2 regions of the Kitasatospora sp. NPDC127035 genome follow, and region 2 is predicted to be linked to the other one. Evidence: riboswitches for the same ligand, from Rfam matches in the RefSeq annotation. Region 2 holds a riboswitch; the other holds the start of a gene.
What was found. A riboswitch is a leader RNA that binds a small molecule or an ion and turns the genes downstream of it on or off. The one in region 2 is predicted to bind cyclic di-AMP.
Positions count from the first base shown of each region.

Region 1: linked by a shared signal. The riboswitch ahead of ACFWIC_RS36520 (peptidoglycan DD-metalloendopeptidase family protein) and the one ahead of ACFWIC_RS14530 (transglycosylase family protein) in region 2 are both predicted to bind cyclic di-AMP.

Region 1 is NZ_JBHXDN010000086.1:32,698-39,548, forward strand. It holds gene ACFWIC_RS36490 (NAD(P)/FAD-dependent oxidoreductase) at 1-217, opposite strand, end outside; gene ACFWIC_RS36495 (HipA family kinase) at 508-1,263, shown strand; gene ACFWIC_RS36500 (DUF3037 domain-containing protein) at 1,260-1,676, shown strand; gene ACFWIC_RS36505 (MarR family winged helix-turn-helix transcriptional regulator) at 1,760-2,209, shown strand; gene purB (adenylosuccinate lyase) at 2,370-3,800, shown strand; gene ACFWIC_RS36515 (MFS transporter) at 3,829-5,379, opposite strand; cyclic di-AMP (ydaO/yuaA leader) riboswitch at 5,690-5,851, shown strand; gene ACFWIC_RS36520 (peptidoglycan DD-metalloendopeptidase family protein) at 5,855-6,851, shown strand, end outside.
Region 2 is NZ_JBHXDN010000017.1:4,238-11,088, reverse strand. It holds gene ACFWIC_RS14535 (cytochrome P450) at 12-1,310, shown strand; cyclic di-AMP (ydaO/yuaA leader) riboswitch at 1,541-1,687, shown strand; gene ACFWIC_RS14530 (transglycosylase family protein) at 1,693-2,646, shown strand; gene eno (phosphopyruvate hydratase) at 2,898-4,184, shown strand; gene ACFWIC_RS14520 (septum formation initiator family protein) at 4,295-4,786, shown strand; gene ACFWIC_RS14515 (DUF501 domain-containing protein) at 4,758-5,420, shown strand; gene ACFWIC_RS14510 (exopolyphosphatase) at 5,417-6,358, shown strand; gene ACFWIC_RS14505 (FAD-dependent oxidoreductase) at 6,797-6,851, shown strand, end outside.

The sequences.
Region 1 (6,851 bases), on a different contig from region 2:
GCGTCCGGCGCAGCGTCCGGCGCAACGAGACGGCCACCGACTGCGGGGTGAGCACGCCGGCCGCCACGTGCGGCAGCAGGGGCAGGTACAGCTGGTAGCTGAATGGTGTGACCAGTGAGATCTCCGCCTCCGAGGGAGCGAGCTTGCGCTCCAGACGGCGCGCGCACTCCAGCCCGGCGAAGCCGCCGCCCACGATCAGGATCCGGGGTCGTTCCATCGTGCGTCCCTCACAGTGCATGTCGTTCAGTCACGGTGTCGTTCAGTCACGGTGCGGGCCGAGTCGGTGCCGGTCGAATCGGCGCAGTTCACAGCGGTGCAGGTCACGGCAGTACAGGTGCCAGGTGGTGCCGGTGGTGCCGGTGGTGCCGGTGGTGCCGGGCAGGCGTCTACCCCGCTACTGTCCGCCACACTCGCACGGAGCAGCACGGGCTGCCACCGGGACGACCCGGGCGGGCGAGCATGCCGAGCGACACCCGCCCCGTGCATATGCCGGATAGGCTGTCGGCCGTGCTCCCCGAGGTGACGGCGGTCCGTTATGTGACGCCACTGCGAGAAGGCGGCTCGATGCCGGGCCTGGTCGAGGCCGACGACCGGCGGCTCTACGCGCTGAAATGGGTCGGTGCCGCGCAGGGCCGCAAGGCGCTGGTCGCGGAGGTGCTGGCCGGGGAGCTCGGCCGGCGGCTCGGCCTGCCGGTGCCCGAACTGGTCACCGTCGACCTGGACCCGGTGCTGGCGCGCAGCGAGCCGGACCCGCAGATCCAGGATCAGATGAGGGCCAGCGGCGGGGTCAACCTGGGCATGGCCTTCGTCAGCGGTGCGCTCAACTTCGACCCGGTCTGCTTCGAGGTGGACTCCGGACTGGCCGGTCAGGTGCTCTGGTTCGACGCGCTGATCGGCAACGTCGACCGCTCCTGGCGCAATCCCAACCTGCTGGTCGCCACCGGCGGGCTGCGGCTGATCGACCACGGCGCCAGCCTGATCTTCCACCACCACTGGCCCGGCGCCGCTGCCTGGATCCGCCGGGCGTACGACGCCTCCGACCACGCGCTGCTGCGCGCCGAGCCCGACCTGCTCGCGGCCGACAAGGTGCTCGCCCCGCTGGCGGAGTCGGCGATCGGGGAGGCGGTGGCGCGGATCCCCGAGGTCTGGCTGGCGGACGAGCCGGGGTTCGACTCGCCCGAGGCGGTGCGCGCCGCGTACCGCGCCCAGCTGACCGAGCGACTGGCCGGTCCGCGGGACTGGCTGCCGGAGGTGTCCGCATGACCGGTCCGATCCGGTCGGCGCTGCCGGCCGTCGCCGAGCTGCACGACTACGAGTACGCGGTGATCCGGGCGGTGCCCCGGGTGGAGCGCGGCGAGTGCGTCAACGTCGGCGTGCTGCTGTACTGCCGGCAGAGCGCCCACCTGGCGGCGCGGACGCACCTGGACCAGGCGCGGCTGCTGGCGCTGGACCCGGTGGTCGACGTCGCCGGGGTGCGGCGGGCGCTGCACGGGATCGAGGTGGTCTGCCAGGGCGGGCCGCAGGCCGGTCCGGCGGCGGCGGACAGCCCGGGTCAGCGGTTCCGCTGGCTGACCGCGCCGCGCAGCGCGGTGGTCCAGCCGGGGCCGGTGCACACCGGGCTGACCGCCGACCCGGAGGCCGAGCTGCGGCGGCTCTTCGACCAGCTGGTGCTCTGACCGGGCGGCCCGCGCTCCGGACGGCAGGTCTTTGCCGTGCTCAAAGCTTGAGTTACTGAAGCACTCGGTCGTACCCTGACCTCATGGGTTCGACAGCGACGACGACCGTACCGACCAACGGCGAGCTGATGGAGGCACTGGCCGCCGTCGGCGCCGCGTACTTCCAGGACTTCGCGGCCGCCGCGTCCCGGCACGGTCTCTCCTCCTCGCAGGCCAAGGCGCTCGGCGCCGTCCAGGAGCCGGTGCCGATGCGCGCGCTGGCCGGCCGCCTCGGCTGTGACGCCTCCAACGTGACCGGGATCGTCGACCGTCTGGAGTCGCTGGGCCTGGCCCACCGCGAGGCGGCGGCCGGGGACCGGCGGGTCAAGATCGTCGTCATCACCGAGCAGGGCCGGGAGATCCTGGGGCTGATCCGGGGCGAGATGAGCCGGACCCACCAGGCCATCGGGACCATGACCGACGAGCAGCGGGTGGCGCTGCACTCGGTCTGCGTCCAGGTGCTCCCGGTGCTCAGCGGCCGGGCGGCTCCCTGAGGCCTCCGCGACTCCCGGGCGCGCCCGGCGCGACCGCTGCCCCCGTTTCCGTCGGCCCCCGGCCCGGCCCGGGCCGCTCCGTCCGGTCCGTCCGGCCCGTCCGCCGTGGCCGCCGGACCGGCGCGGTTCCGGCTGACCTCGGCTGTTAGGCTTGCGAAGCGTGAGCGCGAAGCCCCAGATCCCCAATGTCCTGGCCTCCCGGTACGCCTCGGCGACCCTGGCCCAGCTCTGGTCCCCCGAGCACAAGGTGGTGCTTGAGCGCCACCTCTGGCTTGCCGTCCTGAAGGCCCAGCAGGACCTCGGCGTCGAGGTGCCGGCCGCGGCCGTCGCCGACTACGAGCGAGTGATCGACCAGGTCGACCTCGCGTCGATCGCCGCCCGCGAGCGGATCACCCGGCACGACGTGAAGGCCCGCATCGAGGAGTTCAGCGAGCTCGCCGGCCACGAGCAGATCCACAAGGGGATGACCTCCCGCGATCTGACCGAGAACGTCGAGCAGCTGCAGATCCGGCAGTCGCTGGAGCACGTGCGCGACCGCGCCGTGGCCGTCCTGGTCCGGCTGGGCCGTCTGTCCGCCCAGCACGCCGAGCTGGTCATGGCCGGCCGCTCGCACAACGTGGCCGCGCAGGCCACCACCCTGGGCAAGCGCTTCGCGACCGTCGCCGACGAGCTGCTGGTCGCCTTCCGCCGCCTGGAGGAGCTGATCGCCCGGTACCCGCTGCGCGGGATCAAGGGCCCGGTCGGCACCGCCCAGGACATGCTCGACCTGCTCGACGGCGACACCGACAAGCTCTCCGAGCTGGAGCGCCGGGTCGCCGCGCACCTCGGCTTCGACAACGTGCTCACCAGCGTCGGCCAGGTCTACCCGCGCTCGCTGGACTTCGAGGTGCTGACCGCCCTCGTCCAGCTGTCGGCCGCGCCGTCCAGCCTGGCCAAGACGATCCGCCTGATGGCCGGCCACGAGCTGGTCACCGAGGGGTTCAAGGAGGGCCAGGTCGGCTCCTCCGCGATGCCGCACAAGATGAACACCCGCTCCTGCGAGCGCGTCAACGGCCTGGCCGTCATCCTGCGCGGCTACGCGTCGATGACCGCCGAGCTGGCCGGCGACCAGTGGAACGAGGGCGACGTCTCCTGCTCCGTGGTCCGCCGGGTCGCGCTGCCGGACGCCTTCTTCGCGTTCGACGGTCTGCTGGAGACCTTCCTGACCGTCCTCGACGAGTTCGGCGCCTTCCCCGCCGTGATCGAGGCCGAGCTGGACCGCTACCTGCCGTTCCTGGCCACCACCAAGGTGCTGATGGGAGCGGTCCGCGCGGGCGTCGGCCGGGAGGCCGGCCACGAGGTCATCAAGGAGCACGCCGTCGCCTCCGCGCTCGCGATGCGCGCCGGCGCCCGGGAGAACGAGCTGCTGGACCGCCTCGCGAACGACGAGCGGATCCCGCTGGACCGGGCCGCGCTGGACGCGCTGCTGGGTGACCGGCTCTCCTTCACCGGCGCCGCCGGTGCCCAGGTCGCCGAGGTCGTCCGGCAGATCGAGGCGGTCGCGGCCGCCCACCCCGAGGCCGCCAAGTACGCTCCGGGCGACATCCTCTGACGTTCCGTCAGGCTGGTCCGGCGTCTCGTCAGGCGTCCGGCCGGGGCCCCGTCACCGTACCGGTGGCGGGGCCTTCGCCGTGCTCGGACGCCTCCGGCGCGTGGCCCGGATCCAGTGGCGGTGCGCCGGTGGCGCAGGCGTACCGGCAGTCCGGCTCGGCCACCGGGTGATCCTCCGGCGCCAGGACGTTGCCGTGCACGGTGACCAGCGCGGTCAGCCCGCCGGCCACCAGCAGCCCGGCGCAGATCAGCATCGCGGTGCGGAACGCCGCGTCCACCGAGGCCGGCACCTGGTAGGCGTCGCCGCTCAGCCCGGCCAACGACGGCAGGGCGGCGACCGCGAGCAGGCCGGCGGCCCGGGCGGCGGCGTTGTTCACGCCGCTGGCGATCCCCGCGTGCCGCACCTCCACCGCCGCCAGCACCGTCGCGGTCAGCGGTGCGACCAGCAGCACCATCCCGCAGCCCATCACCGTGACGGCCGGCAGCACGTCCGTCCAGTACGAGGCGTCGGGGCCGATCCGCAGCATCAGCAGCACGCCGGCGGCGCAGAGCAGCGGGCCGACGGTGAGCGGCAGCCGGGGCCCGATCCGCTTGCCCAGCCGTCCGGCCCGCGCGGAGAGCGCCAGCATCAGCACGGTGATCGGCACCAGGGCCACCCCGGAGACCAGGGGGGAGAAGCCGGAGACGATCTGGAGCTGCACGACGAGCAGGAAGAAGACCCCGCTGAACGCCGCGTAGACGGCGAGGGTGACCAGGTTCACCGCCGTGAACAGGCGTGACGAGAAGAGTCCGAGCGGCAGCATCGGCTCCGGCGTGCGGCGCTCGACCAGCACGAAGGCCACGCCCAGCAGCAGCCCGGCCGCCCCGGTGAGCCAGACCCCCGGGGAGAGGCCCTCCCCGGCGGCGGTCAGCGCGTAGGTGAAGGTCCCCAGGGCCACTGCGGCCAGCACCGCGCCGAGGACGTCGAACCGGCCGGTCGAGGACTCGTCCCGGCTCTCCGGCACGTGTCGGGCGGTCACCGCGACGACCAGCACGGCCAGCGGGACGTTCAGGAGGAAGATCCACCGCCAGCCCGGCCCGTCCACCAGCCAGCCGCCGAGGAACGGTCCGACCGCCGCCGACACCCCGCCGAGGCCGGACCAGAGGCCGACCGCGGCGGAGCGGTCCTCGGGGTGGAAGACCGCCTGGAGCATCGCCAGTGATCCCGGGGTGAGCAGGGCCCCGCCGACGCCCTGCACCGCGCGGGCGGCGACCAGCACCTCGATGGTGGGCGCGGCCGCGCAGGCCGCGGAGGCGACGGCGAACCAGACCACGCCGAGCAGGAAGATCCGGCGCCGGCCGTACCGGTCCCCGAGCGCGCCGCCGAGCAGGATCAGCCCGGCCAGGGTGAGCAGGTAGGCGTTGAGCGTCCACTGCAGGGCAGCGAGCGGGGCGTCGAGATCGGTCCCGATCCTGGGCAGCGCGACGTTCACGACGGTCCCGTCGAGCATCGCCAGGCTGGAGCCGAGCACCGTCGCCAGAAGTACCCAGCGACCCTGCGCGGTGCCCAACCGCAGGATGCCGGCCTCGGAGGTGGCCACGGCATGATCGTCCGCCCCGGGGGCCGACGTGACAAGGGTCACCGGGGGCGTGTCGGCGGATGGCTTTCCGTGAGTGATCGTGTGCGGACCGGTCCGGAAATCGGCGGAGGGTCGTGGATCAGTGGCACGCCGTGAATCGATTGTGTGCGTACTGTGCAGCCGATCATTCGGAGCGTGACGGCGGTCCGGTGTTTTGTTGCGAGTTCAAGAGATCGACATTGCTTCACTCGGACGGATGAGTTTTAGTTCAGCGACCGCCCGGCGTCAGCCCGGGTGGCCACCGGGTGGAACGCCTAGTCCTGCCGCTGCCCGGTGGTACGCAACGAACTCTGTTCGGCAGGAGCGGGGGACCCAAAGGTAAGTCGCCGGACCGGAATTCGCGGTCCGGCTTGGGGTGAAGCCGCCTAGATGCGGCCGGGCAACTCCAGCCCGAACCCGACAGCTCACCTCGTAGGCGTCGGAGAGGACATCAGCCATGGCCGCACAGGCTCGTCGTATCGCCCTGCCCCGCGCCGTCCGCATCGGTATCGCCACCGCCGTCACCGGCGCCGCCTTCGCCCTCCCGCTGGTCACCGCGGTGAGCGCCCAGGCCCACGAGGCTCCGGCCGCCAAGCCCCACCAGACCAGCACCTGGAACGGCGCCGCCAGCGTCGACGCCGCCCCGGCCGCCGCTCCGGCCGCCGAGACCGCCCCGGCCGCCGCGGCCGAGGAGACCTACAAGGTCGCCGGCGGGGACACCCTGTCGAAGATCGCCGACGCGAAGAACGTCCAGGGCGGCTGGGAGGCCCTGTACGAGCACAACCGCTCGGTCGTCGGCGCCAACCCGAACCTGATCTACCCGGGCCAGCAGCTCGCACTCGGCGGCAAGGCCGTCGAGGCCGCCAAGCCGGCCGCGCCCGCCGCCAAGCCGCAGGTCTCGCAGGACTCGGTGAAGCCGGCCGCCAAGCCCGCCGCCCCGGCCGCGAAGCCCGCCGCCCCGGCCGTCAAGCCGGTCGCCCCGGCCGCGAAGCCCGCCGCGCCCGCCGCCAAGCCCGCGCCGGTCCAGGCCGCGAAGCCCGCCGCCCCGGCGCCGGCTCCCGTGGTCGCCTCCTCCGGCTACGTCGCCCCGCTGGCCGGTACCAAGCTCGGTACCGCCTACGGTGTCGCCGGTTCCATGTGGTCCTCCGGCCACCACACCGGTGTCGACTTCTCCGCTGCCACCGGCACCCCGCTGCGCGCCATCGCGGCCGGCACCGTGGTGAAGGCCGGCAACGGCGGCGCCTACGGCAACGAGGTCGAGATCAAGCTCGCCGACGGCAAGTACGCCCAGTACGCGCACCTGTCCTCGATCGCGGTGAAGGTCGGTCAGACCGTCACCGCCGGCCAGCAGATCGGCCTCTCCGGTGCGACCGGCAACGTGACCGGCCCGCACCTGCACTTCGAGATCCGCACCGGCTCGGAGTACGGCTCGGACATCGACCCGATCGCCTACC
Region 2 (6,851 bases):
ACCGTCGTTCCATGCCAGTCCAGCCCGCCTCCGCCCGCCCTCCGCTCTTCACCTGGGACTTCGCCGCCGACCCGTACCCGGCGTACGCGTGGCTGCGCGAGCACGAGCCGGTGCACCGCACCACCCTGCCGAGCGGCGTGGAGGCGTGGCTGGTGACGCGGTACGCGGACGCCCGGCAGGCGCTGGCGGACGGCCGGCTCTCCAAGAACCCGGCGAACCACAGCGAGCAGGCGCACCGCGCCGGCCGGGTCGGCATCCCGGGCGAGCGCCAGGCCGACCTGATGACGCACCTGCTGAACATCGATCCGCCGGACCACACCCGGCTCCGCCGTCTGGTGTCGAAGGCGTTCACGCCGCGCCGGGTGGCGGCCTTCGAGCCCCGGGTGCAGCAGCTGACCGACCGGCTGATCGACGGGTTCGCGGAGCGCGGGAGCGCCGACCTGATCCACGAGTTCGCCTTCCCGCTCCCCATCTACGCGATCTGCGACATGCTCGGGGTGCCCGCCGAGGACCAGGACGACTTCCGGGACTGGGCCGGGATGATGATCCGGCACGGCGGTGGCCGGCGCGGCGGTGTGGGGCGCGCGGTGAAGCGGATGCGCGAGTACCTGGCGGAGCTGATCCACCGCAAGCGGGCGGACCTCGGGGACGACCTGATCTCCGGGCTGATCCGGGCCGGTGACCACGGCGAGCACCTCACCGAGAACGAGGCCGCGGCGATGGCCTTCATCCTGCTCTTCGCCGGGTTCGAGACGACCGTGAACCTGATCGGCAACGGCACGTACGCGCTGTTGCGCAATCCCGGCCAGCGCGCCCTGCTCCAGGAGTCGATCGCCCGTGGCGAGAGCGGTCTGCTGGAGACCGGGATCGAGGAACTCCTGCGCTACGACGGGCCGGTGGAGCTGGCGACGTGGCGGTTCGCGACCAGCCCGCTGACCATCGGAGGGGTGGACATCCCGGCCGGGGACCCGGTGCTGGTCGTGCTCGCGGCGGCGGACCGGGACCCGGCGCGGTTCGCCGACGAGAACACCCTCGACCTGGCCCGCGCGGACAACCCGCACCTGGGCTTCGGGCACGGCATCCACTACTGCATCGGCGCCCCGCTGGCCCGGTTGGAGGGGCGGTCCGCGCTGGCCACGCTGCTCTCCCGGCTGCCCGACCTGCGGCTCGCCGAGAGCCCGGAGAACCTGCGGTGGCGCGGTGGTCTGATCATGCGTGGACTTCGTGAACTTCCCGTGGAATTCACCCCCGAGAAGATGCCCGAAAGGGCCTCTTCCGGGCAGTCGTCCGGTGCTCCGTCCGATCGGTGAGGCGACCCGCGACACGCTGACGGAAGGTCTCCGACCAGGCAGGACGGCGAGATTGAACCGCCACCAACCCGGACATAGCGCCCCCGTTGGTGAGCGATCCATCACCTGACGTGATTTCCGTGTGATACCGACGATATGAGCTTGTGATTGCTCTACGGATCTGTCTACTCTCCGTGGAGTTCGCAGCTGCGAGCCCCGAGCACGGAACGCCGAGTCCTGCCCGTCGTGCCCCGGGAAACCGACCAGACCCTGGGCAGGGGCGGGGGAACCAGGTTTGTTGCCGTCCCCCACGGCTTGGGGTGAAGCCGCCTCGCGCGGCCGGGCCACCTCCCGGTCCGAACCCGACAGCTCACCTCGCAGGCGTGCGGAGAGGGACCTCTTCATGCTGTTCGTCGGAACCGGCCGTCATCGTCGTCGTACCCAGACCGAGAAGGCCATCGCCGTCGCCGGCGTCGCCGGTGTCGGGCTGGCCCTGCCGATCCTCAGCGCCACCGGTGCCTCCGCCGCCCCGGTCTCCACCTGGGACGCGGTCGCCCAGTGCGAGGCCGGCGGCAACTGGAGCATCAACACCGGCAACGGCTTCTACGGCGGCCTGCAGTTCACGCCCAGCACCTGGAAGGCGTTCGGCGGCACCTCGTACGCGCCGCAGGCCAACCAGGCCTCCAAGGCGCAGCAGATCTCGGTGGCCGAGAAGGTCCTCGCCTCGCAGGGGCCGGGCGCCTGGCCGGTCTGCTCCAAGAAGGCGGGCCTGAGCAAGGGCGGCGCCCCGGCGGCGGTCGACACCTCGGCGGACGCCAAGCCGGCCGTCCCGCAGGCCGCCACCCAGCCGAGCGCGCCGCAGACCACCGCCCCGCAGACCACCGCGCCGAAGCACGCCGCGCCGAAGTCGGCCCAGCAGGAGAAGCCGGCCCAGGCGGCCAAGCAGGCCCCGAAGCACGCCGCGCCGAAGCCGCAGGCCCAGCAGGACCGGCCGCAGGTGCAGCAGTACGGGCAGGCCCCGTCCTTCTCCGGCACGTCCGGCTGGGACGCCGACGCGAAGGTGTTCTGGTACGAGAACAACGGCGGCTGGTACTGGACCAGCCACCAGAGCGTCTACCAGCAGTACGCCGGTCAGGCCGCGGTCCAGGACGCCCGTCCGGCCGCCGCCCAGAGCGCCCCGGCCGCCCAGCAGGGCGCGGGCCACGGCTACACCGTCCGGGCGGGCGACACGCTCGCCGGCATCGCCGCCGGCCAGGGTGTCTCCGGCGGCTGGCAGGCGCTCTACGACGGCAACCGCGGCACCGTCGGCGGCGACCCCGACCTGATCGTCCCCGGCCAGGTGCTCACCCTCGGCTGATGCCGTTTCGCCGGTGGATCGCGAGGGGGGCCGGGTTCGACCGGGTCCGGCCCCTTCGTCCCGATCCGGCCCCCTTCCGTGGGGCAACCAGGTGAACTACCGGCGGGTAGCCGTGCCACACGCTGAGACGGGACCCGGGCCGACGTGGCCCGGAGAGCCCGTGCGGTTAGGCTCTGGTCGTAACGACTCCGCAATCGTCCGGCCGACAGCACCCACCGTCAGCCGAACCTGTTTCCGCTAGGAGATGCCTCGTGCCGTCCATCGATGTCGTCGTAGCCCGTGAGATCCTCGACTCGCGTGGCAACCCCACGGTCGAGGTCGAGGTGGGCCTCGACGACGGCAGCACCGGCCGCGCCGCTGTCCCGTCGGGTGCCTCCACCGGCGCCTTCGAGGCGCTGGAGCTCCGCGACGGTGACAAGAACCGCTACTTCGGCAAGGGCGTGGAGAAGGCCGTCCTGGCCGTCATCGAGCAGATCGGCCCGGAGCTCGTCGGCTACGACGCCACCGAGCAGCGCCTGATCGACCAGGCCATGCTCGACCTGGACGCCACCCCGGACAAGTCCTCGCTCGGCGCCAACGCCATCCTGGGCGTCTCGCTGGCCGTCGCGCACGCCGCCTCCGAGGCCAGCGACCTGCCGCTGTTCCGCTACCTGGGCGGCCCGAACGCGCACGTCCTGCCGGTCCCGATGATGAACATCCTCAACGGCGGCTCGCACGCGGACTCCAACGTCGACATCCAGGAGTTCATGATCGCTCCGATCGGCGCGGAGTCCTTCTCCGAGGCCGTCCGCTGGGGCGTCGAGGTCTACCACACCCTCAAGGGTGTGCTGAAGGAGCGCGGCCTCTCCACCGGCCTGGGCGACGAGGGCGGCTTCGCCCCGAACCTGGACTCCAACCGCGAGGCCCTGGACCTCATCGTCGAGGCGATCCAGAAGGCCGGCTACGTGCCGGGCAAGGACGTCGCGCTGGCGCTGGACGTCGCCTCCTCCGAGTTCTACGAGGACGGCGCCTACCAGTTCGAGGGCAAGGCGCTCACCTCCGCCGAGCTCATCGAGTACTACGCCGGCCTGGTCGCCGCCTACCCGCTGGTCTCCATCGAGGACCCGCTGGACGAGTCGGACTGGGACGGCTGGAAGGCCATGACCGACAAGCTGGGCGACAAGGTCCAGATCGTCGGCGACGACCTGTTCGTCACCAACCCGGCCCGCCTGGCCCGTGGCATCGAGACCGGCACCGCCAACGCGCTGCTGGTGAAGGTGAACCAGATCGGCTCGCTGACCGAGACCCTGGACGCCGTCGAGCTGGCCCAGCGCAACGGCTACCGCTGCATGATGTCGCACCGCTCCGGCGAGACCGAGGACGTCACCATCGCCGACCTGGCCGTCGCGACCAACTGCGGCCAGATCAAGACCGGTGCCCCGGCCCGCTCCGAGCGCGTCGCCAAGTACAACCAGCTGCTGCGCATTGAGGAGATCCTCGACGACGCCGCCGAGTACGCCGGCCGCGGCGCCTTCCCGCGGTTCAAGTACGAGGGCTGACACACACAGCTCCCGCCGGTGCCCCGCCTGTTCACCCCGTAGGGTGGACGGCGGGGCACCGTCGCGACCAGGAGGGGACACCGGAGATGGCAGGCTGGAGGATCCCGGGCTTGGCGGCCCGGCCTCGGTTCACGAGCCGGGCGACCGTCCTCGTGCTGGTGCTCTGCTCGCTGGTGGCGATCCTGGCGTACCCGACGCGGCAGTTCATCTCGCAGCGTTCCGAGATCTCCTCCCAGCGGGCCAAGGCCGAGCACGCCCGGCAGCAGGTCGAGCAGCTCCGCCGGGAGAAGGCCCGCTGGCAGGACCCCGAGTACGTCAAGGTGCAGGCCCGCGCCCGGCTGCACTACGCGATGCCGGGGGAGACCCCGTACATCGCGGTGGACCCGGCCGCCGGGGAGGCGACCAGGTCGTCCGTCGGCGCGCCGCCGCCCGCACAGGGCCCGGCCACCGGGCCGGCCAAGGCGGCCAGGCCCTGGTACGCCGGCATCTGGGACTCGGTGGACGCCGCCGCAGCCCCTGCCGCCGCCCCGGCCGCCGCCTCCGCCCCTCCCTCACCACCCGCCCCCGCCCCCGCTGGAGACAGCTCCTCCCATGACCACTGAGAACCACCCCACCGTCTCCGACGAGGACGTCGCGGCCATCGCCGCGCAGCTCGGCCGGGTCCCGCGCGGCCTGCGCGGCGTGGCCCACCGCTGCCCCTGCGGCAACCCGGACGTCGTGGAGACGGCCCCCCGGCTGCCGGACGGCACGCCGTTCCCGACCCTGTACTACCTGACCTGCCCCAAGGCCGCCTCGCTGATCGGCACCCTGGAGGCGGACGGCGTGATGAAGGAGCAGAGCGCCCGGCTGGCTGAGGACCCGGAGCTGGCCGCCGCCTACCGGAAGGCGCACGAGGACTACATCGCCCGGCGCGACGCCATCGAGGTGCTGGAGGGCTTCCCGAGCGCCGGCGGCATGCCGGACCGGGTCAAGTGCCTGCACGTGCTGGTCGGCCACTCGCTGGCGGCCGGCGAGGGCGTCAACCCGCTCGGCGACGAGGCGATCGGCCTGCTGGAGGACTGGTGGGCCAAGGGCCCGTGCGTCTCCCCCGCCGAGGTCACCGCGGCCGGTGAGCGGGTGGCCCGCAACCGGGCCAAGGCGAAGGACGACGCGGCCGTGATCGCGGCCAAGGAGCAGAAGACCGCCGAGCGCGCCGCCAAGCGGGCCTCCCAGGAGGCCGGGGAGGACGGCGCGTGACCGTCACCAGGGTCGCCGCGATCGACTGCGGCACCAACTCGATCCGGCTGCTCGTCGCCGACCTCGACCCGGAGACCGGCGCGATCACCGACCTCGACCGGCGGATGGTGATCAACCGGCTGGGCCAGGGCGTGGACCGGACCGGCCGGCTGCACCCGGACGCGCTGGCCCGCACCTTCGCGGCCTGCCGGGAGCACGCGGAGGTCGTGTCCGGCTTCGGGGTGGACCCCGGGCGGATCCGCTTCGTGGCGACCAGCGCCTCCCGGGACGCCGAGAACAGCGCCGAGTACATCGAGGGCGTGCGCGCCGTCCTGGGCGTGGAGCCCGAGGTCGTCAGCGGCGAGGAGGAGGCGCACCTCTCGTTCGTCGGCGCCACCAAGGAGTTCACCGGCGGTCAGTTCCCGGCGCCGTACCTGGTCTTCGACCTGGGGGGCGGCTCGACCGAGTTCGTGCTCGGGGACGAGGACGTGCGGGCCGCGCGTTCGGTGGACATCGGCTGCGTCCGGCTGACCGAGCGGCACTTCGGCGGCGCCGAGCTGCCCTCGGCGGAGCAGGTCGAGGAGGCGCGGGCGCACGTCCGGGCCGAGCTGGACCGGGCGGCGGAGAGCGTCCCGCTGACCGGTGCGGCCACCCTGGTCGGCCTGGCGGGCACGGTGACCACCCTCTCGGCCATCGCCCAGGACCTCCCCCGGTACGACTCCGAGGCGATCCACCACTCGCGGATGAGCCGCGCCGAGGTGGCCGCGATCGCCGAGCGGCTGCTGCGCGCCACCCACGCGGAGCGGGCGGCCATTCCGTCGATGCACCCGGGCCGGGTGGACGTGATCGCCGCCGGAGCGCTGGAACTGCTGGAGATCATGGAGCGGACCGGCGCCGCCGAGGTGGTCGTCAGCGAGCACGACATCCTGGACGGGATCGCCTGGAGCATCGTTTCCTGACCGGGCCCCGCCCCCCTGCCACGCCGTTTTCCCGGCCCCGGCACCCCGTTGCGGGTGCCGGGGCCGGGGCGCGCCCGGGGCCGTGCGGGAAAGTTCGTGAATTTCTTCACATGGAGATCCCGCCATTCGCCCCGGGGACGGGCCCGGTCCGTCCGATATGTGGGACCGAAGGCCCGCCCGGCATGACAGCCGCTGGATCGCAGGTCCCGTCCCGCCAGAGGTTTGAAAATCGAAATCCTGTGGGGGAACCCGGGCCCCGTACGGATCGTTGCTGCTCAGCGGGGCCGTTCGAACGGACGTGCTCACGGAGGGGCCGGACGGGCCGCGAGGAGTCGACCGGGAAGCGATTTTGGGGGCGCGAAGTGTAGCACGGGGTGTCCAGAAGCTTGTGAGCGGGCTCACGAAGGCTGCTCCGAACGGTGCTGGATACTTTCGGATATGAGCACCACGGAGCGTCCTCGCATCCTCATTGTCGGCGGTGGTTACGTCGGCC